2 regions of the Mesorhizobium sp. M1006 genome follow, and region 2 is predicted to be linked to the other one. Evidence: predicted binding sites of a transcription regulator. Region 2 holds the regulator's gene; the other holds the start of a gene.
What was found. Region 2 encodes HrcA, which represses chaperone genes, less so after heat shock. Its sites were predicted from a motif close to GTTAGCACTCNCNNNNNGNGAGTGCTAAC; they were not measured.

Region 1: NKH60_RS06785 (co-chaperone GroES) is a predicted target of HrcA. The motif match lies at 10,566-10,594, and genes of this name have one in related genera.

What each region holds. Positions count from the first base shown of each region.
Region 1 covers NZ_JAMYMZ010000005.1:147,242-159,329, reverse strand. Annotated here, with positions in the region: gene NKH60_RS06835 (ATP-binding protein) at 337-2,082, shown strand; gene NKH60_RS06830 (peptidoglycan-binding domain-containing protein) at 2,057-2,824, shown strand; gene NKH60_RS06825 (DUF1491 family protein) at 2,919-3,266, shown strand; gene NKH60_RS06820 (DUF2336 domain-containing protein) at 3,278-4,288, opposite strand; gene NKH60_RS06815 (hypothetical protein) at 4,476-4,661, shown strand; gene NKH60_RS06810 (DUF1254 domain-containing protein) at 4,676-5,224, opposite strand; gene NKH60_RS06805 (DUF1214 domain-containing protein) at 5,217-5,801, opposite strand; gene NKH60_RS06800 (transglycosylase domain-containing protein) at 5,898-8,057, opposite strand; gene NKH60_RS06795 (hypothetical protein) at 8,212-8,373, opposite strand; gene groL (chaperonin GroEL) at 8,456-10,075, opposite strand; gene NKH60_RS06785 (co-chaperone GroES) at 10,177-10,515, opposite strand; gene NKH60_RS06780 (hypothetical protein) at 10,758-11,030, shown strand; gene NKH60_RS06775 (DUF1488 family protein) at 11,027-11,293, shown strand; gene NKH60_RS06770 (hypothetical protein) at 11,324-11,515, opposite strand; gene NKH60_RS06765 (hypothetical protein) at 11,559-11,690, opposite strand; gene NKH60_RS06760 (hypothetical protein) at 11,680-11,973, shown strand; gene NKH60_RS06755 (DUF3168 domain-containing protein) at 12,052-12,088, shown strand, end outside.
Region 2 covers NZ_JAMYMZ010000071.1:6,978-19,065, forward strand. Annotated here, with positions in the region: gene NKH60_RS32265 (saccharopine dehydrogenase family protein) at 1-83, shown strand, start outside; gene NKH60_RS32270 (DUF1850 domain-containing protein) at 1-355, opposite strand, end outside; gene NKH60_RS32275 (TRAP transporter permease) at 352-2,448, opposite strand; gene NKH60_RS32280 (TAXI family TRAP transporter solute-binding subunit) at 2,607-3,566, opposite strand; gene NKH60_RS32285 (YciI family protein) at 3,820-4,173, shown strand; gene NKH60_RS32290 (RNA polymerase sigma factor) at 4,173-5,429, shown strand; gene NKH60_RS32295 (glutathione S-transferase family protein) at 5,445-6,068, opposite strand; gene cysK (cysteine synthase A) at 6,243-7,223, opposite strand; gene NKH60_RS32305 (LysE family translocator) at 7,389-8,006, opposite strand; gene NKH60_RS32310 (PQQ-dependent sugar dehydrogenase) at 8,094-9,449, opposite strand; gene NKH60_RS32315 (hypothetical protein) at 9,550-9,747, opposite strand; gene hrcA (heat-inducible transcriptional repressor HrcA) at 9,783-10,895, opposite strand; gene rph (ribonuclease PH) at 11,041-11,757, shown strand; gene NKH60_RS32330 (VOC family protein) at 11,791-12,088, shown strand, end outside.

The DNA.
Region 1 (12,088 bases), on a different contig from region 2:
GATAACCATCCAACCTATTGTTTTTCGTGGTCATTTTCTTAATCGGCGACAGTTTGATGCCATCGGTCGTAGGTGCAGGCGCGAGCGGTCCGGATAACGCTCCGTTTACTATGGCGGCAATTGCCCCGGTTTTTCTCCGCCGGTATCCCGATATTTGCAGCCTGCCGGGGGACGATCGGCCCAGCCTTATCCATTCCTTAAACGCTGGATGCGAGTTTCGGATCGACAAAAGCCGCCTGCAAAGCAGGGCCGTTCACGACCGGGTGCGTTGAGTTGAGTGCGATCAAGGCCAGATACGCCGAGTTGCCGGGCGCGATAGCCGCCGGTTGCGAACGGATGGTTCATCCGTCCGTGCTCGGCCAGAGCGATCGTCGCCGCCACAGCCGGTTCATTGGCGTCATGCTGGCGGCTCCTTTCTTCAGCGCGGGTGCAGCGGTGACGCTGGTCACGTCGGGCATGGGCGCCGCCTTGACTGTGGCTGCGATTTTTGCGGCGTTTGGCCTTTGCTGGTTCGCCGCCCTGCTGGTGGCGGCATCGGGCAAGATGACCCTGGCCGGCCAACTCGCCTTGGTCGTCGGCAGCGTTGCCCTCGGTGCCCTTATCGCTGCCGCCGGCGGTGTGGCCTCGCCGGTTGCCTTGCTTGCGGTAGCGCTGCCGTTTGAAGCCTGGTGGATCGGCCAGTCGCGCCGTGCCGTGATCTGGGGCGCCATATCGGCCCTGGTCGCAGTCTTGCTGCAGCCTTTCGCCGGTTCGGTCTTGCCGCTCGGCCAGACCGAAATCGCCGCATGGCACTGGCTGGTACCACTGGCCTGGGCACTCACGCTCATTCCGCGTATCGCTCCGCTTCGCGGCGCCGCCAACGCACAGCTCGATCCGGCCGGCAGCCACCGGCTCGAAGACCTCATCGACGCCGTCGTGCTGCGAATCGCGGCGCATGGCGAGGTTCTGGACGTCTCGGCTAAGGCACGCACTATGCTGCGGCTGCCGCCGGAGCTGCTTTTCGGCACCGGACTTTTCGATCGCATCCATCTGTCCGACCGCGTCCCGTATCTCAGTGCGCTGGCCGATATGCGCGATGGCGACCTGTCGACCCGGCTCGACCTTCGCGTAAGGTTGCCGCAGAGCAGCGGCGTGACGGCCGACAATTACCGGCCGTTCTCGCTCGAGATGATGCGCGCGCCGGGGCAGGAGACTGTCTTCACGCTTCTTCTGCGCGAGAACGACGAACTGGCCGGACTGCGCCAGGAGCTTGCCGCTGCCAATGAGGCGGCTGCCTCCGCCGAGGTGGCGAAAGGACGCTTCCTTGCCGTCGTCAGCCATGAGTTGCGCACCCCGCTCAATGCCATCATCGGCTTTTCCGACATGTTGCTGCACGAGATGTTCGGCAGCTTCAAGGATCCGCGCCAGAAGGAATATGTCGGGCTGGTCAGGGATTCTGGCCAGCACCTGCTTGCCGTCGTCACCTCGATACTCGACGTATCACGGATCGAATCGGGCGCTTACGCGACCGAACCGGAACCGTTCCGCTTCCGCGAAGCGGTCGAGATGTGCCAATCGATGATGCGGCTGCAAGCCGAGGCAAAGGCCATCGATCTGCAGGCCCAGATCGCGCCGGACGCAGGCGAAATAAATGCCGACCGTCGCGCCGTGCAGCAGATCCTGATCAATCTCGTCTCTAACGCGATCAAGTTCACGCCCGAAGGCGGCAATGTCGTCATCGGCGCCAAGCGCATCGGCTCGCGGCTGCATTTCTGGGTGCGGGACACCGGCATCGGCATCGCCGAGGAAGACTTCGTCAATCTCGGCAAGCCGTTCATGCAGATCCAGAACGACTATACCCGCCGTTTCGAAGGTACAGGCCTCGGGCTTTCGCTGGTGAAGGGGCTGGTGGCGCTGCACGAGGGCACAATGTCGATCGAAAGCATGCCGGGCGAGGGCACCACGGTGACGATCAGCCTTCCCGTGAGTGGGCCGACAGGGCGTTCGACGGAGAAAACCGGCGTGGTGCCGATGTCCGCAGCCAAAGCCAGAGCGGACGGTGGCAAAGGGGAGAGCAATGGGTCGCTCCGCAAAACAGCCTAAGGCGGTCAAACGCCGCGGCAATGCCTTCGAGCACGGAGCGATGGCGCTGGGCAGCCTGATCTCGCGCAATCCTATTGTGGTCGGCGGCTCGACCGCGTTCCTGGTGACGCTGTTCTACGTCTCGGCGAACGCGCTTTGGTACCAGCCCTTTCCGCATGCCGGCGCGTTTTTCGCCACCAGGAGCATCGAGCGCTTTCCCCGGGCGGACAGCGACGAGCCCGAAACCACCATCAATATCGTGCGTCCGGCCGCTGCGCCGATCAAGAGCGACCCGGTCGTCGAGCAGGTCCAGGGCATATTGAAGGATCTCGATTTCTATTCCGGCACTGTCGACGGCATTCCCGGACCGAATACGCGCAAGGCCATCCAGGCCTATCAGCAGAAGGTCGGATTGAATGCCTCCGGCGAGATCGACAGCGTCCTGCTGGATCAACTGGGCGCCACGCCAAAGACCGCGGCCGTGGTGCCGCATCCGGTGCCGCGGCCGGTCGAAACGGCCGCTGCTCCGGCCGCCATTCCGGTGTCCGCACCGGCAAATGCGACGGCGCCGGATCCCCGCATCGTCAAGATCCAGGCCGGACTGAAAGCGTTCGGCAATGACGACATGCAATTGGATGGCGTCGTAGGCGCGCGCACCAAGGCCGCGATCAAGGAATTCCAAGCGCTGTTCGGCTTGCCGGAGACCGGCGAGCCCGACGAGATCGTCTACGTCAAGATGCGCGAGATCGGCCTGACCAACTGAGGGTCGTGACGGCCGCTCGCCGGTCGCTCGGCAAAGACCGGTTACGGTTTTCCGGCCAATGCTGTAAGGACCGCCGCATGTCCAGGAATACTCCATGCGGGTAACCACCGATCTGTGGGTGTCGGCGCTGTTGCGCCGGGTTTTCAGCGCCGGCGGCTTTGCCGCCGTGGTCAAGCGCGGCGCGACGGAAGCCGGCGCGGTTTTCGTGCTGGCGCGGGGCAGGCAAGGGGAGATGGCGCTGTTCGGGCCGGCGCCGCAGACGAGTTACGATTCAGCCAGGCCGGACGACCGTTTTTTCAGCCTGCTTGGCGAAGGCGACGATGCCGCCATCTTCGACGCGCGGCTGGAGCGCGAGAAGAGATTCGATCCGGATATCTGGGTGGTCGAGATCGAGGCGGGCGCCATTCCCGTCGAGCAGCTTATCTCGGTCAAGGCGTCTTAACGGCAAGCCCTTCAGACGCGACGCGCCTTTGGGGTGGCGGTCATATCGGCGCTGTTCGGCTTGCGCAGGTCGGCATTTGCGGCGACGCGCCCAGGCTTGCGAACGATTTTCGACACGGTCTCGGCCTTCCAGCCGCGGAGCCTGTCCAACGCCGCGTCGCGGTGCAGCAGGCGGTAGCGGTCGAGGAAGATGCGGATCGCCTGCGGGTGCGGAAACTCGGTCGGATAGATGGCGGCCGTGATCAGGAACGCCTTGTCTTCGCTGAGGTCGAGCGCCCGCAAGGCGGCCAGCAGCGGTGTGTAATTGTGGCTCGCGGTGAGCGTCCGCGCCGTTGAAAAATCGACTTCGAGCGCATCGGCGAGCGCTGTCTGGAAGAATGCCGCATTGCCGGTCAGCGCGGTCTCGCGCAGCTTGACATAGGTTTGTGGCTCGACGAACGGACTGATGGAGGCGCCGCTCTCGGCCCGCATCATGGATCGCAACCGGCGGCGTACAGTTTCAGCGGCATCGGAAGCCTCTTGCCTGTTGACCTCGCCCGCAACCACTTCGGCGTTTTCGGACGCGGCTTTGGCGGTTGGTTCCGGCTGCTGCTGCGACCGCACCAGCGTCGGCCTTTCGAGCACTTTGATGAGATCCGCGATCGTTTGATTGAGATCCTTGCGGCGGGCAATGGCACGGGCATGCGGCAGGCCGTGACGTCCGATCAGCGCGATCAGGTCGACGTCGCTAAGGGCGCGCGAGCGGATGAGCAGCGGAGCGGCGATGTCGACCCGCTCCTGGCAAAGCCGCCGCACCAGCGCGGCGGGTGCATATTCGCATTCGGAAAGGGCTGCCGCGACGTAGCGGCGCGATTCGACCGAGACATTCTCGAACAGCGGCAGCGTCAGGTCTTCGAGCTGCGCGATTTCCCGGCGCGAAGGCCGGGTGAGCGAGCAGAACGCCGATACCGCGGCGCGAAACAGCCTTTCGGCCTTTCCCGATTCAGCTCCTGCTGCGATTTGCCTGAAATCCGAAGCTGACACGAAGGATACGCCCGACACTCGACACGATCTGGACAGCGCTCCGCCGGGCTGTACCGGTTTCGCGTTTCCCAAGAACAAAGATCAATTTAGCGGCGATCCGTTAGCGCTCCGTTAACCTACTGCCTTCTTAATCGACTATGGAGGCGTTGCGTTGTGCTCCGGGGCAACCGAGAGGAATACGCGAACCATGGGCATGGTACTGTCTTTCGTGCCGCGAACGGCGGCAACCAATCGAGCACAACAAACCGCGCCGGCGGCAGTGATCATCTTTCCCGGGGTCCGCTACGAACAGCGGCCGCAGACCGGCGAAACGCGGCCGGCCGGCCCTGACAAGCCGGGACCTTCGGGAACATTGCCGGTACCGCATCACTGAGCATCGGAACCGGCTTAAAAATCCTGCAGTTCGCAGGAACTCTGTTCGAGAAACCGCGAGACGATCGGCTTCCAGCTGTCGTCGGGCACGAACGAACGGATGACAAATACGCCTTCCTCTATCGGCGCCTCGACGAAGATGGCCCCTTGCAGTTCCTCGGGAAGATCCTTGCGGACCTCGATCATCTGGGCCGGCGTCAGCACAACGGTGTCGAGCATGCCTGCGGTCGCGCTGTGGTCGTTGAACGAGTAGATGTTGTGGCCGCCGCGGTCATAGACCGATATCGACCAGAACGGCACCTTGCCCGGCGCCTTGACCCGCACCATCCCCTCGGCAAGGTCGAAGCGGCATGCCGCCGCATAAAATAGCGGATCGACCGATTTCACCACCGGCGCGCCGCCGGCTTCCGCGTCGAGCCTGGTCATCTTGTAGAGATCCGAAGCCATGGCCAATCGCGACCAGGCGTCGCGTTCGGAGAACTCGGGGACGAGCAGCAGCACGATGATGTGCACGATGCCGGCGCCGAGCAGGCCGAGCAGCACGGCATGCAGCAGGCTACGCATTGCAGCCGACCTTCTGGATCTGCGGCAGCGTGACGTCCGAGAGACCGGTGCTGCTGGCGATCGGCGTGTCGTAGAACGTAAGCACCAAGTACATCTTGCCGGCGCCGCTGGTCAGCAGCCAGTTGCCGGGCGCAGGGCGGCTGCCGACGGAAATGACCACCGCATTGTCGGCCTGGCGCAGCACTTGATAGGACTGCAGCGCAGCCGGCCTCGGCTTGCCGGTCTCGACCACGGCAAGCGACTGGTCGGCGGCATAAAGCGTCCAGAACCGGGCGGTGGGAAAGCCGCCCGCAATCTTGTAGGCACATTGCCGCCGGAGCTGTTCGCCGCCGGAATCGCGCTCGGCTATGAAGGACAGTCCTTCCGCCTGTCCGAGCGCCAGCACGCCTTCGCGAGCCACGCGGGCCTTCGAATAGGGATCTGCCGTCGGCGTGCCGATGTCGGGAAAGGCGGTCCATTGGCCGATCCTGATGGCGCCGACGCCATCCTGCAGCTTCAGTGCATACCAGACGCTGCCGCCACCGCCGACGACGGCGATGGCAAGCGAAAGCAGTGTCAGGAAGGCGTTCTTGAGCATGAGGAGGCAGGGAACCGAAGGCCGGGACTGAAAGATTGCCGCTCGGGGATATCGCGGCGCAGGGCCTTGTGGCAAGCGGCCCCGCGCAATTGGGCGTCACAGCGCCGAGAGGGTTTCCGGTGCAGCGGGCGCGTCGAGCACGGGTGCCGCCTGGAACAGCTTGGTCAGTTCCTTCAGGGTCTGGGTGGTCCGGCTGGACAGCACCGGCGGACGCTCGGCGGCGGCATCGGCAGCTGCCTGTTCGGCGTTCTTCTTTTCCGCGTCCTCGGCCTTGGCGGCAATTTCGGCATCGACGAAGGGGTGATCGAGGCCGGGGATCGGTCTGAGGTCGATATTCTGGTGCGCATAGACCATCAGGCGCTGCCACACCATGGCCGGCAGCGTGCCGCCGGTCATCTTGTTGGTCGCGGTGAAGTCGTCATTGCCGAGCCAGACGGCGGCCGTGTAGTTGCCGGTAAAGCCGACAAACCAGGCATCGCGGTAGGACTGGGTCGTGCCGGTCTTGCCGGCGACGACGATGTTTGGAAGGGCCGCGCGCCGGGCAGTGCCGATCACCGGCACCGCCGCCAGCATGGTGTTCATGTATTTGAGCGCCTTCTCCGACAGCACCCGATGCGGCGGCGGCGCATCCTTGGCGAAGTCGTAGACCACCTCGCCGGTACGGGTGAAGAGTTGGCTGACGCCGTGCCGGGTTCCGGCAAGGCCGTTCTGGGCAAATACGCTGTAACCCGTCGCCTGGTCCATCACGGTCATGCCCGACGTGCCGAGCACCATGGTCTTGTGTGATTCCAGCGGCGACTCGACGCCCATCGCCTCGGCCATGGCCTTGATCGGCTTGATGCCGAGATAATCCTTGGCCAGCCGCACCGGCACCGTGTTGATCGATTTGGCCATCGCCGTGATCAGCGTGACGTTGCCGGCCGACCCGCCATTGTAATTGTGGGGCGACCAGCTGCCCCAGGAGATGGGCCCGCCGGAAACCACCGAATCCGGCGTGAAGCCATGCTCCATCGCCGTCGCGTAGACATAGGGCTTGAACGAGGAGCCGGTCTGGCGAAGCGCTTTGGTGGCGCGGTTGAACTGGCTGGCGCCGTAGTCGCGGCCGCCGACGATCGCCCTGACCGCGCCATTGGTCTCGATGACGACGATGGCGCCCTCGGTGACGTTGTATTCCTTGCCGAACTGGCGGAGGTGGAACTCCATCGATTCTTCGGCCGCCTTCTGGATGTTGGCGTCGAAGGTGGTGTGGGCGACAAGCGAGTGCGGGCCGCCCTTGGCGGCGATCTTCTTGACCTCGTCGAAGGCCCAGTCGAGGTAGTAGTCGGGGCTCTTCTGCTCGCCGCGGTCGACGATTTCGGCCGGGTGCAATCTTGCCTGCAGCACCTGGCCTTCGGTCATGAAGCCGGAATCGACCAGATTGGACAGCACCACGTTGGCCCGCGCCCGGGCGGCGGGCAGGTTTATGTGCGGCGCATATTTGGTCGGCGCCTTGAACAGGCCGGCCAGCATCGCCGCCTCGGCAAGGTTCAGGTCCTTGACGCTCTTGCCGAAATAGAAATCGGCTGCCGCCTCGATGCCGAAGGTGCCGCCACCCATATAGGCGCGGTCGAGGTAAAGTTGCAGGATTTCCTTCTTCGACAGATTGGCTTCGAGCCACAGCGACAGGAAGGCTTCCTTGATCTTGCGCTCGAATGTCCGCTCATTGGTCAGGAACAGGTTCTTGGCCAGCTGCTGGGTGATGCTCGAGCCGCCCTGGACGACGGAATTTGCCCGCACATTCTCGAATATGGCGCGCGACAGGCCGAGCACATCGATGCCGTAATGGTCGAAGAAACGGCGGTCTTCGGTCGCCAGCACCGCCTTGATGACATGGTCGGGCATCTCGTCGACCGGCACCGAATCGCGCTGGATGATGCCGCGCTGGCCGATCTCGTTGCCGTAGCGGTCGAGGAAGGTGACGGCGAAGTCGCCTTGCGTGCGCCAGTCGCCGGCGGTTATCTGGAAGGCCGGCAAGGCCAGCGCCAAAAGGACGACGATGCCGCCGGCACCGAGCGTAAAGCCTTCACTCAACAGTTCGATCAGGCCGCGGCGCCAGCCGTCGACACGGAAACGCCGCGAGAAGATGGTCGCCGCTTCCCAGAACTGGCGCGCCCTGAAGCCGATTTCGTAGACCGAGGAATCAATCCACGCATCCACCGCCAGCAGCCTTGCGGCGATCGGACCTCTTCTCTTGCGTGGTTCCAAAGGACTGGCCATTCCAGGATCCGGCTGCGGCGATGCCGCCAACTGAGAAACCGCATGCCGGCAATTTCACGGCGGCGCGCCGCTATGACTATTCGTCCATTTTGGCGCTGCCTACAAGGGCGATGAAGGTTCCGCGCTTGCGCGAGGTGCCGAGCATTGGCAGTCGTCACATGGGACGCTTGTCCGCGATCTTTTTCGGGTGCCGGCCTATCATGCCGGCGTTGGCTTTCCTGTGCTTGTCGGCAAGCCTGCGAATGCGATCGAAGCGGCTTTCCTCGGCCACTTCGATTTTCGCCGCTGCCTTTGGCTTCGGGACGAATGCGATCATTGATCGATCTCCTTGCCGATGGTGCGCGCCGGGGAAGATACCCCGGCGGCTGTCTTTCAGGCTTGTTTCCGGCAGTGGCTGGTCAATAGCCGATGCCGCCGGGCGAAGCAGCGGCTTCCTTCGCCGGAACGTCGGTGATCATGGCTTCCGCCGTGATCAGAAGCGCCGCAATGGAGCCCGCGTCCTGCAGCGCCGTCCGTACCACCTTCGCCGGGTCGACGATGCCGGCCTTGATCATGTCGACATAGACCTCGTTCTGGGCATCGAAGCCCTGATTGTGATCCTTGCCCTCGGCGAGCTTGCCGACGACGATCGAACCTTCGACGCCGGAATTCTCGGCGATCTGCCGGATCGGCGCTTCGAGCGCTCTCGACACGATCGAAATGCCCGCTGTCACATCGGCATTGGCTCCGGTCATCCCGTTCAGCACAGCCTTGGCGCGCAGCAACGCGACACCGCCGCCGGGAACGATGCCTTCTTCGACGGCCGCGCGCGTGGCGTTCAGCGCGTCGTCGATGCGGTCCTTCTTTTCCTTGACCTCGGATTCGGTGGCGCCGCCGACGCGGATGACGGCAACGCCGCCCGCCAGCTTGGCGAGACGTTCCTGCAGCTTCTCCTTGTCATAGTCGGAAGTGGTTTCCTCGATCTGCCCCTTGATCTGCTGGACGCGCGCCTGGATGGTGGTCTTCTCGCCGGCGCCGTCGATGATCGTGGTGGTGTCCTTCTCGATCAGCACGCGCTTGGCGCGGCCGAGCATGTCTATGGTGATGTTCTCCAGCTTGATGCCGAGATCCTCGGAAATCATCTGTCCGGCGGTGAGCACGGCGATGTCTTCCAGCATCGCCTTGCGGCGGTCACCGAAGCCAGGCGCCTTGACGGCCGCTACCTTGAGGCCGCCGCGCAGCTTGTTGACGACCAGCGTTGCCAGCGCTTCGCCCTCGACGTCCTCGGAGATGATCAGCAGCGGCCTGCCGCTTTGCACTACGGCTTCGAGGATGGGCAGCAGCGCCTGCAGATTGCCGAGCTTCTTTTCGTGGATGAGCACGTAGGGCTCTTCCAGCTCGACGCGCATCTTCTCGGCATTGGTGACGAAATAGGGCGAGAGATAGCCGCGGTCGAACTGCATGCCTTCGACGACGTCGAGCTCCGTTTCGGCGGTCTTGGCCTCCTCGACGGTGATGACGCCGTCATTGCCGACCTTGTCCATCGCCTTGGCGATCATGGCGCCTACGCTGGTGTCGCCATTGGCGGCAATGGTGCCGACCTGCGCGATTTCACCTGAGGACTTGACCTTCTTGGCGCGCGCCTGAATTTCCTGGACGACGGCGCTGACGGCAAGATCGATGCCGCGCTTGAGGTCCATCGGGTTCATGCCGGCGGCAACGAATTTGGCGCCCTCGCGCAGGATGGAAGCGGCAAGCACCGTGGCGGTGGTGGTGCCGTCGCCGGCAAGGTCGTTGGTCTTCGAGGCCACTTCGCGCACCATCTGCGCGCCCATGTTTTCGAACTTGTCGGAAAGCTCGATTTCCTTTGCCACGGCCACCCCGTCCTTGGTGACGCGCGGCGCGCCGTAGGCCTTGTCGATAATGACGTTGCGGCCTTTGGGGCCGAGCGTCACCTTGACGGCGTTGTTGAGGATTTCGACGCCGCGCAGCATGCGGTCACGCGCGTCGGTGGAGAATTTGATTTCCTTGGCAGACATGATCTTTTCCAGTTCGGTTGTCGTGGCAAGGCGCTTGCAGCGCCTGAATCAAAGCTCGGAGCGTCCTTTGCGCGCGCGCGGGAGGGCGCGCGGCCTTCCAATCAGGCGGCCTTCTTGGCAGCCACGGTCTTGTCGATGATGCCCGTCTCGCTTTTTTCGATGATGCCCATGATATCGGCCTCCTTCATGATCAGAAGGTCCTCGCCGTCTATCTTGACCTCGGTGCCGGACCATTTGCCGAACAGAATGAGGTCGCCGGCCTTGACGTCGAGCGGGATCAGCGCGCCGCTTTCGTCCCGCGCGCCCGGCCCGACAGCGATCACTTCGCCTTCCTGCGGTTTTTCTTTGGCATTGTCGGGGATGATGATGCCGCCCTTGGATTTGGTGTCGCTTTCGGCGCGCCGAATGACGACGCGATCGTGGAGTGGCCGGAATTTCATGGGGACTCTTTCTGGGGCCAGCTTAGGCGGCCGCCCCTCTCTATAGGCGCCCTGGCACTCGATTGATAGGAGCGCCAAAAAATATTCATAGGGCACATGAAATATTGAACGTATTATCTTGCCTGGTTATCCCCTGGTGTTCGGGCCTTGCCGAATATTAATGAAATTGAATTTCTATCTTTGAACACCTATTTTATGGTGAATTCACATTCACGACTTTCGCTGCAAGGGAGATTTTACCGATGGCCGAAGGCAATCAGAACATCATGGAAAAAGCTCAGGCCCGCTTCATGGAAAATCAAAAGAAGACGGCGGAGCGGAACAAAGCAGCTGCCGAATATCTCTCGGAAGCCAAGGCGAGGAGCATCAAAACGGCAAGGCTGAGGGAATTGCGACTGGCCAAGGAAGAGGCGGACCGCGCGGCGGAAGCTCTGAATCCGGTCGCACCAAAGAAGAAGCGGGCGTCACGGGCAGTCAAGAAGGCCGTATCTGCATCGACGGAGGCGAAATCATGAGCCTGACATTTCCCAATCCCAGCCGCAGCTACGACGAGGCAAGCAAACGCATCCGCTTCGTCGGCCATGACGGGATGTTCCAGATTTCCTTCTCTGTCGCAACCGATGCCATCTCCAAGATGCAGCCGGGAACGGCGGCCTCAGAAGCTACCTACCTGGCAGCCTTCGACACGGCTTCCAACTCGATCCACGATGTCGCCAGGAATGCCTATGCCCGCACCCGCAGGAGCATATATGTGCTGACTGCGGCCGATTTTCGCTAGTCCGTCGCGATCCGTCCACAAGACGCTTTCTCAGGGCTTCCGGTCCGCCTTCGCTCGCCGCTTGACGTCGCGACCGTTCAGCCGGTCGACCATCGCGTCCGCATCGCGCGTGTTCAAACTGGCCGTGAGTTGCTGCTTGAGCTCGACCGGCTGGCCGGTGAAGACGTCGAAGACGGTCCAGCTGTGAGGATGTTCCATACGGAGCGCGTAGCGCTTTGCCATCTTGGGTCCTTTCGTTTCCGCCCAATCAATGAATGTCGCTCGATCAGGCCTGGGCGATGAAGAATACTGCCGCCACGACAAGCACCGTCCACAAAACGACGGACAGCTTCAGGGCCAGGCTACCGTACGCCGAGAGCACCTCCCGAGTGTGGTTGACCAGACTCTTGACGGTCATCGACATGGTCGACGCCGCAATCGCGACCGGCGGCGCCTTGGCCCCAAGCTTTCCGAAGACAGGCAGCAGCGACGGCTCGCGCACGAAAAACGACCTCGAATGTCTGGAAACCAGACATCGTCATAGCATCCTTTTTTCGAACTCCTGCATGCCAAATGACTTCGCGCAGGTTGGCATCACCCTCAAGGGTCCGTGGCGCGGACGGCCGGGGGCGTCGCGCATTCCAGGAGCAGGGCTTATTGCCGAGATCATGAAGGTTCATAATCCGCATGAGACGCGCTGATTCGCGCTTTGGCGGGATGCCTTCATGCAACGCAGCTACGCAGCCGGGAGGTCGACGCGACGGACGAAGGGAAAGACGATGACCGCGCCGGCCGTCGAATTGCAGAAGGCCATAT
Region 2 (12,088 bases):
CGCACGGCTCCAGCGAGATCGTGCCGCCTGCCAGCTTGGCCAATTCGCGACAGTCCTGCGCCGTGCACAGCGTCCAGCCCTGACCCGTTGCGCCCGAGGCGGCGAGCGCGAGGCGCCGCTGTGGCCCGACCTTGGGCGCATAGACCCACCAGCCGTTTCTCAGCACCGAGCCTTGCGGCGGCTCCATCCCGGCGCCCGATCCCTTGATGCGGGCCTCGACCAATTGCAGGCCGGACGGCAGCACCTTCCAGTCTTCCTGCCACTGGGTCTTCTCCACCGAATGCACCCAGGAGAGCGTGAAGGCAGCGACCGCGAGCGTCACCGTCTTGCCGGCCGCGACGATGCAGAGGCTCATGCTGAATTAGCCAGCGAAGCCTGCCGCGCGCGCCAGCAGTGCCAGCCGATCCAGGCAAGGGATAGCGCCCAGCCCGCCTCGTCGGTGAGCGGCAGCGCCGCAACCAGCAGCACGCCGGCGGCGAAGGCGACGAGGCGTTCCCACCAGGCCATGCGCCGGGCGAGAAATCCGACGGCCGCGGCGCCCCACAGGACGATACCCATGCAGGCTTTGATGACGATATAGGCGACCTCGACGGGATAGCCGAACTGGGCGGCGATCGGGCCGGGGTCCTGCAGCATCAGCGCCGGGGTATAGACCGCCATGAACGGCACAACGAAGCCGGCAATGGCAAGCTTGGTGGCCTGGACGCCGATCTTGAGGCCGCTTTCCTTGGCCATGGGTGCGGCGGCGAAGGCGGCCAGCGCCACAGGCGGGGTGAGATCGGCCATGATGCCGAAATAGAAGACGAACATATGGCTGACCACCAACGGCACGCCGAGCGACAGCAGCGCTGGCCCGGCCAGCGACGAAGTGATGATGTAGTTGGGAATGGTCGGTATGCCCATGCCGAGCACCAGGCAGGTGAGCATGGTCAAAAGCAGCGACAGGAACAGATTGTTCTCGCCGATCGAGATGATCCAGCCGATGAAGGTCGAGGCGATGCCGGTAAGCGTCAACGTACCGATGACAATGCCGACAATGGCGCAGGCAATGCCGACCGGCAGCGCGTTCTTTGCTCCTTCGGCAAGGGAATCCACGCATATGCGCAGCGTCTCGCGCCCGCCCTTGAAGGTGAGGCAGGCGGCGACCAGCACTGCGATGACCAGGCTGAGGATGTTGACGCCGAATTTCATGAAGGAAGCCGCGGCAAGTCCGAGCGCCAGCCAGAAGACGATGCGGAAGGCGAGAGGCCCGATCGATGCTGCCAGCGGCGTGCCGAGGATAAGCACAATGGTCAACGCCAGACCCATGGTGCCGGCGAACACCGGTGTGTAGCCGGCAAACAGCAGGTAGATCAGTGCTGCGAGAGGCAGTACCAGCGGCCAATGTTGTCTCACCGCATCCCACGGATTGGGCAGGTCGGCATTGGCCATGCCGTGCAGGCCGGCCTTGCCGGCTTCCAGGTGCACCTGCCAGAAACAGGCGCCGAAATAGAGCAGCGCCGGAATGATCGCCGCCTTGACCACAGCGGCATAGGGGATGTTCAGGGTCTCGGCCATGATAAAGGCAACCGCTCCCATCACCGGCGGCATGATCTGACCGCCCATCGACGAGGTCGCCTCGACGGCGCCGGCGAAAGCCGAGCGGAAACCGAAGCGCTTCATCAGCGGGATGGTGAACTGGCCGCTGGCCACCACATTGGCGACGCCGGAGCCGGAAATGGTGCCCATCAGCGCCGAGGACAGCACGCAGACTTGCGCCGGGCCGCCGCGCCATGAGCCGACCAGGCCAAGCGCAAAATCGTTGAACAGCGCGATCATGCCGGCGCGCTCAAGAAAGGCGGCGAAAACGACGAAGATGAAGATGTAGGCGGCCGAGACATAGATCGGCGTGCCGTAGATGCCTTCGGTACCGTAGGCGAAGGTGTCGACGAGCTGGGCGAAATCATAGCCGCGATGGATGAACGGCGGTGGCAGATGATTGCCGGCGAATGCGTAGGCGAGAAAGATGAAGGCAATGACGGCAAGCGGCAGCCCCATCAACCGCCGCGCCGCCTCGAAGACCAGCACGACCAGCACCGCGCCGACGATCAGGTCAGGCGTGGTGAGAAAGCCGGAGCGGCGGATGAGGTCGGCATAGAACACCCAATTGTACAGACCGGTGGCGAAACCAAGCAGGCCGAGCGTCCAGAACACTGCTTTCGCCGGGACGCTTTTGGCGCGCAGATTGGCGATTAGGGCAAAGCCGAGCAGCAGCAGGAAGCCGACATGCATGGCGCGTATGACCTGGCTCGGTAGGGTGCCGTAGGCGGCGATGTAGATTTGGAAGATGGAGAAGGCGATGGCGATAAAAAAAGCCGCCTTGCCAGCGATGCCTTCGCCGAAGCCAGGCGGCAATCCTTCGACAGGAGCTTCCGCTGTGGGGGAAAGAACGGTCGGGGTTGCGGTCATTAGCGGGGTTCCTGGCGGGGCGCTCCCCTCCCCGAGGGAGGTGCGAGCGAAGCTAGGCGGGTGGGGTCGGTGCGGCAGTGTACGGCCTCAACCGACCCTACCGGTCCATTCGCCTTCGGCAGCTGTTCACCTTTTCCTCAAGGGGGAGGGATGGCTCCTTACTTCACCAATCCCTTTTCCTTGTAATACCTCTCGGCGCCTGGATGCAGCGGCACTGGCATGCCGTCGAGCGCCTTGGCCGGGTCGATCGCCTTGGCGGCGGCGTGGGCAGCGGTGAGCTGGTCGAGATGCTCGAACAGCAGTTTTGTCATCTGGTAGGCGGTCTCGTCGGAGACATCGGCGCTGGTGATCAGGAAATTGCCGACGGCGGCGGTCGCAACATCCTCGGTCTGGCCCTCGTAGGTGCCCTTGGGGATGACCACGGAAAGATAGGGCAAGCCGATCTTGGCGACGTCCTCCGCCGGCACGGCAACGATGTTTACCGGCAATGAGGTGGCGAGGTCACGGATCGACGCGACCCCAAGGCCAGCCGACTGAAGCGTGGCGTCGAGCTGTCGGTTCTTGATCAGCTCCACCGATTCGGCGAAGGGCAGATATTCGATCCGCCCGAGGTCTTCGTATTTCAGCCCGGCAGCGGCAAATATCGTGCGGGCGTTGAGCTCGGTGCCTGAGGCCGGCGCGCCGACCGAAAGGCTCTTGCCCTTGAGATCGGCGAGCGTCTTGATGCCGGATTCCTTGCTGGCGACGATCTGGATGTAGTTGGGATAGATGGCGGCAATACCGCGCAGCTTGTCGAGCTTGCCTGGGAAGCCTGCTTCAGTATTGCCTTCGGCGGCCAGCTTGACGGAATCGCCGAGCGCAAAGGCGATCTCGCCCTTGCCCTGCTGAAGCAGGTTGAGGTTTTCGACCGACGCTTTCGTCGCCTGCACCTGAGTACGCGCGCCTTCGATGCCCTTGCCGTAGATTTCCGACAGCGCGACGCCGAGCGGATAGTAGACGCCGGACGTGCCGCCGGTCAGCACGTTGATGAATTCCTGTGCCTTGACCGATACCGCGCCGAGGCCAAGCGACAGCGCCAGCACGCCGGCTGCAACAAATTTCGTTCTGAAATTGAGCATGCGATTTCCTCCCTGAAAATTCGCCGCCGTGCCCTCCTCGGCGGCACGAAGCGAGTTTAGACAGCGGGCGGGAAATGCCAACCCGCAATAGCAGCGATTAGACGAACGGCTAAGCAGTGCCGCAACACGTTGGCGCTTGCGCGAGGTCGCATCGCGGCAGAAAGATTTTTCCAGCGCTTGTCGAAATCCGGCAGGGCCGCGCGACATAAGTCCGGCTCGCAACGATGCGGCCTTCGAGAAACGGGAGAAGACCATGCGATACATGCTTTTGATCTATGGAAACGAAGCGGGGATGGCAGCCGCGCCAGCAGATGCGGTGACACAGATGTCGAGCGCGTACGTCGCCTACACCGAAGCGCTGAAGAAATCCGGCGCCTGGCTCGCCGGCGACCGGCTGAAGCCGACGCAATCCGCTACCTCGGTGCGGATGGCCAATGGCAAGACCAACGTGCTCGACGGCCCCTATGCCGACACCAAGGAGCAGCTTGCCGGCTTCTATATGATCGAAGCGGAGGACGTCGACGCCGCCATCGCCTGGGCGGCGCGCTGCCCGGGCGCCGGCACCGGCACGGTAGAGGTGCGGCCGGTCTGGGAACTCACCATGTGATGCCGGAATTGCCCGATACTGCGCGGGCGGCGGCGGAAGCGGCCGCCCGGCAAAGCTACGGCAAGCTGGTCGCTTATCTCGCCGCACGCACGCGCGACGTGGCCGCTGCCGAGGACGCATTGGCCGATGCCTTTGCAGCGGCGCTCGAGCGTTGGCCACAGGCGGGCGTGCCCGACAAGCCGGAAGCCTGGCTGCTGGCGGTGGCACGCAAGCGCCGCGTCGACGCGGTCAGACGGCGGCTGACACGCGAGGCGGGCCGCGACCACTTCAGACTGATCGCCGAGGAGATGGAGGCGCGCATGGCCGAGGAAGACCTGCCGGACGAGCGGCTCAGGCTCATGTTTGCCTGCGCCCATCCCGCGATTGAGGCCGGCGTGCGAGCACCGCTGATCCTGCAGACGGTCCTGGGCTTCGACGCAGCGACCATCGCCTCGGCTTTTCTTGTCTCGCCAGCCACGATGAGCCAGCGCCTGGTGCGCGCCAAGACGCGAATTCGCGAGACAGGCATTCCGTTCCGCGTGCCGGAGCGGGCCGAACTCGGCGAGCGGCTGGGCACCGTTCTGGAAGCGATCTACGCGGCGTTTGCCGAAGGTTGGTCCGACCCGGCCGGCACCGAAACGCGGCGCCGCAATCTCGCGACCGAAGGCATCTGGCTCGGCCGTTTGATCGCCTCGCTGATGCCGGATGAGCCGGAAGCACTCGGCCTGCTGGCGCTGATGCTGTTCGCCGAGGCGCGGCGTGCAGCCCGGCGCAATGCGGCGGGTGACTATGTGCCGCTGGCCGAGCAGGATCTTGCATTGTGGGACGATACCCTGATCGATGAAGCGGAGGCGCTGCTCGGGCGCGCGGCCGCCGAGGGTGTTGTCGGCCGCTACCAGCTCGAGGCCGCCGTGCAATCCGCCCATACGACACGGCGGCTGACCGGTTGTACCGACTGGGTCGCGATCAAGGAGCTCTACGACGCGCTGTCGGTGATTGCCGGCTCGCCGGTGGTGTCGATCAACCGTGCGGTGGCGATTGCCGAGGCCGAAGGTGCTTCAGAAGGATTGGGCGCGCTTGATCAACTCAGCGGCGACAAGCGGCTGTATGACTATCAACCTTACTGGGCCGCCCGCGCGGGCCTGCTGGCCAGACTCGGCAAAGTTCCACAAGCGAGCGAGGCCTATGACCGGGCTATCGGCCTCGAACGAGATCCGGCCGTGCGCCGGTTCCTGCAGGAACGACGGGCAGGGCTCGGCCGCGCGGAAAGACACTGAGACAAGGCGGAGTGCTTAGGCCGGCCACATGTCGTGGGAAGCATTCAGCCTCTTCATCACCCGATGTTCCCGCAAATTGGCCCACAGGCGTTCGATGTTCGGCCAAGCGGTTGGAACCTTCGCGACCTCCGGATGCCAGGCCACCAGCATGACGAGATAGATGTCGGCCAGCGAGAGTTGGTCGCCGGCCAGCCAGTCGCGGCCGTCGAGGGCGGCATCGAGAATGGCGAGGCTGCGATCCATTTCCGAGACCGCCGCCTGTTTGACAGCGTCCACGCCCCGGGGATCGGTCGTGTAGCGATGAGCGTAGAAGAACCGCAGGTCAGCCGAATAGATGACGGAGGACATGAAAAACATCCAGCGCAGGAAGTCGGCACGGTCAGCCGAACTTGCTGCGGGCGCCAGTCCTGCTTCGGGGTGGCGCTCGGCCAGCAGGATGCAGATCGCCGCCGATTCGGTCATCGAGCGTCCGTCCGGCAAGATCAGGACCGGCACCTGGTTCAAGGGACTGATATCTAAAAAGGCCTGGTCGGGTCGGCCCTTCGGAACGTCGATCTGGTCGAAAGGCACGCCCGCCAAAGCGAGCGCCGCCTCGACGACAAAGCCGCCGGTATTGGCACGCGTATAGAGCTTGTACATAAAGTCCTCCACCTGCCGGGCAGCGACGATTGATACGGAAGTGACCCGCCGCTCAAGCGAACGACGCCCGCCACAGGTGGTTTTTCAGCGGTCCACGCCGACGCGTGATACTGAGTATTTGATGTCGGAGGGCATCGCGAAGGATCGCTACTGACCGGTCAAAAACGCTCGTGTCTAAGCGCCCAATCCCTCGAACAGGATCGTCGAGAGATAGCGCTCGGCGAAGGAGGGGATGACGACGACGAGGTTCTTGCCCTTGTTCTCGGGCCGCGAGCCGACGACGATCGCCGCTTGCAGGGCGGCCCCCGACGAGATGCCGACCGGCACACCTTCGAGCCGAGCGACGAGCCGTGCATTGGCAACCGAATCCTCGTTCGAGACCTTGACGATCTCGTCATAGATCGTCGTGTCGAGGATTTTTGGCGCGAAGCCGGCGCCAATGCCCTGGATCTTGTGCGGGCCTGGCTGGCCGCCCGACAGCACCGGCGAGGCTTCCGGTTCGACGGCGACGACATGCACCGAGGGCCTGCGCTTCTTCAGCACCTGGCCGACGCCGGTGATGGTGCCGCCGGTCCCGATGCCGGCAACGAAGATATCGACTTCGCCATGGGTGTCGTTCCAGATTTCCTCGGCCGTGGTGCGGCGATGGATTTCCGGATTGGCCGGGTTTTCGAATTGCTGCGGAATGACAGCGTCGGGCAGCGTTGCCGCCAGCTCGTCCGCCTTGGCGATGGCGCCCTTCATGCCTTTCGGCCCTTCGGTCAGCACCAGTTCGGCACCGAGCAGAGCCAGCATCTTGCGGCGTTCGACGGACATGGTTTCCGGCATGGTCAGGATCAGCTTGTAGCCCTTGGCAGCGGCGGCAAAGGCGAGCGCGATGCCGGTATTGCCCGAGGTCGGCTCGATCAGGGTGGTCTTGCCGGGCGTAATCCTGCCGGAAGCCTCCAATGCCTCGATCATCGACACGCCGATGCGGTCCTTGACCGAGGCGATCGGGTTGAAGAATTCGAGCTTGGCCAGCAGATTGGCGACGACACCCTTCTCCCTGGCGAATTTATCAAGCCGCACCAGCGGCGTGTCACCGATCGTCTCGGTGATCGAATTGTAGATGCGGCCGCGGCCGGGCACGTGTGTGGGGGTGGCGGGCTTGTTCATTGATTTCCTCCCAGAGGTAAAGCGGCAAGAGTCGCGCGGGCATAGGATAGAGCCATCCACCGCGCAAGATAGGCTGTCGATCGAAAAATATCCGAGTGAAGTTCGTGCTGAGTACCCCCGCCTTTGCAAGGCGTGGCAATCGTTGGGCGGATTGGCGAAAGAGATCTATTGGCGGGCGGCAATTGCCGCCGCCGCGCCGACCATAAAGCCGGCGGCGGTGCGGTTGAGTGCCCTCAGCGCCCGCGGCGACTTCAGGAACCAGCGCGCCTTGGCCGCCAGCGCCAGATAGGGCACCAGCACGACGAGCAGGACGACGATGGTGAGCGCGACGAGGATACCGTAATCGGCCAGCGTGATCGTCTTCAGATCGACGATGGTCGGGGTGATGGCAAGATAGAAGATCATCGTCTTCGGATTGCCGAGCGTGACGGCAAGGCCGACTACAAAGCTGGATGCCAAGCCGCCCTTGCCTTTCTTCGCCTCCACCGTTTCGGGCGTGATGCCGCTCGTCCAGAAACGCCAGCCAAGAAAGGCGAGGTAGGCGACGCCCAGCCATTTGATGGCCAGGAAGACCATGCCGAAAGTCTGTGCGACGAAAGCCAGGCCGAGCACCACGGCAGTGAGATAGGTCAGGTCGCCGAGCATCAGCCCGAACGACATGGCCAGCGACGAGTGGAAGCCGGAACCCAGAGCACGCGCAACAAGCGCGGTGACGCCTGGGCCGGGGATGGCCGCGGCGATGCCGAGGGCAGCACTATAGGCGAGGAACCCGGTGAGTGTCATGATTGGCGCTTGTCGCACAATGTTGAAGTTGGGTGAATTCCCTCGGGCCGGATTCGATTGCGCCAGCGCAGCAGGCGACACCGCCGTTCAGGAGCGGCCGTCTTCGTAGGTAACGCGCCAGATGGTGCCGTTACCGTCCTCTGTGACGATCAGGGAGCCGTCCTTGGCCATCGCGACACCGACCGGGCGGCCCCAGACGGCGTCGTTCGAGATGACGAAGCCGGTCATGAAGTCCTCATATTCGCCTGTCGGCTTGCCATCCCTGAATTTGAGCCTCACCACCTTGTAACCGGTCCTGGCGCCACGGTTCCACGAACCATGCATGGCGACGAAGGCGTCACCCTGATAATCCGCCGGGAAGTTCTTGCCGTCGTAGAAGGCTATATTCATCGGCGCCGAATGCGCCTGCATCAATACATCGGGGACAGTGGCCTTGCCGGCGAGGTCTGGCCGCTCGCCCTGATGGCGCGGATCCTCGTTATTGCCGATGTAGTACCAAGGCCAACCATAGAATCCGCCGTCCTTGACCGCCGTTGCAAATTCGAACGGCACATTGTCGCCGAGTTCGTCGCGCTCATTGACGACGCACCACAATGCGCCGGTGGCGGGCTGCACGGTCATGCCCGTACAGTTGCGCAGGCCGGTGGCGACAGTTCGCGGATTTTTCCCATCCGGGTCAAAGGCGAGCACATCGGCACGGCCGTCCTCGGAGCCCCAGGCCGCCCCGAGCGGCTTTGATTTGGCCCAGGCGTCGAGGCCGCTATCCGGCTCCTTGCCTATATCCTCGGCGACGTTCGAGGCGGAGCCAACCGACAAATAAAGCGTTTTGCCGTCCTGCGAGAAGGCGATGTCGCGGGTCGTGTGACCACCCGACGGGATTTTGGCGACAATGGTTTCTGGTTTGCCGGATGTCTTCAGGTCGCCATCGCGATAGGGGAAGCGGACGATGCTGTCGCTGTTCGCGACATAAACCCATTGCGGTTTGTCTCCTGGCGGATAGAAGGCGATGCCGTAGGGATAATTGAGCCCCTTGGCGAAGATCGCTTTCTCGATGGGCCTGGCGCTGCCCTCGGCGAGACGATAGACGCGTATTTGGTCGGCATGGCTGTTGGCAACAAACAGGTCGCCATTCGGAGCGACGCGCACGACACGTGGATTGACGATGCCGGATGCGATCATTTCAGCCGAAAAGCCCGACGGCAATTCTGGCTTGGCGCTTTCGGGCCGTTCCGCCACGCCGGCGCCGTTCGAAGCGGATTGGGCGGGGTCGGCTGCCGGCATGTCTCGCGGCCCAATCAGGCGTCGGACGCCAGGCCTGTCGGCGTGCCAATCGCCAAACGCGGCTTCGCCTTTGAGCACATTCTGATCCGCCTGCTGGGAGGCTGCCGGTGTCGCAACAAGGAGGGCAGCGGCCAAGGCCGCAAAGCCGCCAGATCGGATCATCAACGTCCTCCGGGATTCGCCTCGAACAGGGGCAAACGGCATCAGGTATTGATCGTTCCAAGCGGCCGTCCAGCACACGAGGATTTGAAGCCGAACCCGTTCAGTTGCCAGAGGCGTAAAAGTCGTCGTCGAGGCGCTTTTCCAGCGCGACCAGATCGGCCGGCAGCGGTAAACCCATCGCCCGCATCTCTTGCAGCTTCTCGCGCAACTGCTCTTGTACCTCGTGCTGATCCTCTGGCTGGTTGATCATTTCTTCGAGCAGCAGACTGATCTGGGCCTTGAACGATTCCAGCGCCATTCTTTTCTCCTCCTTGCGGCAGGCCGCGGCGGCTCCTAGCTCAGCATGCGCGAAATCAGCTGCGCCGTATAGTCGACCATCGGTACTATGCGCGCATAATTCAGCCGCGTCGGCCCGATGACGCCGAGCGCACCGACGACACGCGCGTCCTTGTCGCGATAGGGTGCCACCACCAGCGAGGAGCCAGACAGCGAAAACAGCTTGTTTTCCGAACCGATGAATATGCGCACGCCTGGGCCTGCCTCGGCGAGGTCGAGAAGCTGGATCAGCCCATCCTGCGTCTCCAGATCCTCAAACAGATGCCGCAGCAATTCTATGTCGGCCTGGGCAGTGACGTTTTCCAGGAGATTGGCGCGACCGCGCACGATAAGCCGCCCAGGCACGCCGCTTTCAGCGCCTGCCCAGACCGCCAGGCCCTTCTCGACCAGATCCTGCGACAGCGTGTCGAGGGCCGCCCTGGTCTCTTCCTTGATGCGGGCGATCTCGACCCGCGCCTCGGCCAGGGTGCGACCGCGGATATGGGCGTTGAGGAAGTTAGAGGCTTCGTGCAATTGCGAGATGGTGATGCCGGCGGGCAGATCGATGACGCGATTTTCGACGTCGCCGTTCTGCGAGACCAGCACGGCCAGCGCCTTGGTCGGCTCGAGCTGGATGAATTCGATGTGCTTAAGCGCCGCCTCATTCTTGGCGGCGAGCACGAGGCCGGCGCCGCGCGACATGCCGGACAGCATCTGGCTGGCCTCGGTCAGCATATGCTCCAGCGTCGCGCCCGAGCCGGAGGCGCGCACCTGGGCCTCGATGGTGCGGCGCTCCTCGTCGGAGAGGTCACCAAGTTCCATGAAAGCATCGACGAAGAAGCGCAGGCCTGCCTGGGTCGGCAGCCGGCCAGCCGAAATGTGCGGCGCATAGATCAGGCCGAGATGCTCAAGGTCGCTCATCACGTTGCGGATGGTGGCCGGCGACAGCGACGACGGCAGGATGCGCGACAGGCTGCGCGAACCGACCGGCTCGCCATCCCTCAAATAGGAATCGACGATGCGCCGGAAGATGTCGCGCGAACGCATGTCGAGCGATTGAAGCGCGGGCGATTGCAGCGCGTGCGAGGGGAGCACGTGCGACTGCAAACCGGGATCGACTGCCTTTGTCATTTCGAGCCAAAACCTCCGCCCCGAAGATATAGACTTCCGCGGTGTCGGCGCAACCGGTCCATTTTCCTTTGCGCGTCACGCCCCGTGCGGCTACAAGCCGGCCAAGATTCCCCGGCCAAGATTCCGAAGAAAGAAAGAAGCCTGAATGCGCCCTTCCAAACGCCAATTCGACGAAATGCGCCCCATCTCCTTCGAGCGCGGCGTCTCCAAGCATGCGGAAGGCTCGTGCCTGGTGAAGTTCGGCGACACGCATGTGCTGTGTACGGCCAGCCTGGAGGAAAAGGTGCCGGGCTGGATGCGCAACTCCGGCAAGGGCTGGGTGACGGCGGAATACGGCATGCTGCCGCGTTCGACCGGCGAGCGCATGCGCCGCGAGGCTTCGTCCGGCAAACAAGGCGGCCGCACGCTGGAAATCCAGCGGCTGATCGGCCGCTCCCTGCGCGCCGTGGTCAATCTGCAGGCGCTCGGCGAGCAGCAGATCACCGTCGACTGCGACGTGATCCAGGCCGACGGCGGCACGCGCACCGCTTCGATCACCGGCGGCTGGGTGGCGCTCTACGACTGCCTGCGCTGGATGGAAGCCCGCCAGATGGCGAGCCTGAGCAAGGTGCTGAAGGATCACGTTGCGGCAATCTCCTGCGGAATCCATGATGGCCAGCCGGTCATCGACCTCGACTACATCGAGGATTCCTCGGCCGGCACCGACGCCAATTTCGTCATGACCGGCAAGGGCGGCATCGTCGAGATCCAAGGCACGGCCGAGGGCGAGCCGTTCTCGGAAGAGCAGTTCGCGGCGCTGATGGGGCTCGCCAAGAAAGGCATTCAGCGCCTGGTCAGCTTGCAGCAAATGGCGGTGGCTTAGCTGCGGTCCAATATTGATGAGATTGGCGATCCTGTGACTCCTTCCGCAATCCTGGAATCAGCACTCTACGTGACCGACCTTGCTGCCGCGGAACGGTTCTATTCGGGCGTGCTCGGGCTCGATCTGCTCGGTAAGGTCGATGGCAGGCATCTCTTCTTCCGCTGCGGCGACGGCGTGCTGCTTATCTTCAATGCCGAGGCCACCAAAGTGCCGCCGCGGGCCGACGCCAAGCTGCCCGTGCCGCCGCATGGCGCGGTCGGCCAGGGCCATCTTTGCTTCGCCGCAAGCGCGGATGAAATCCCACGCTGGAAAGCGCATCTTGAGGCGAAGA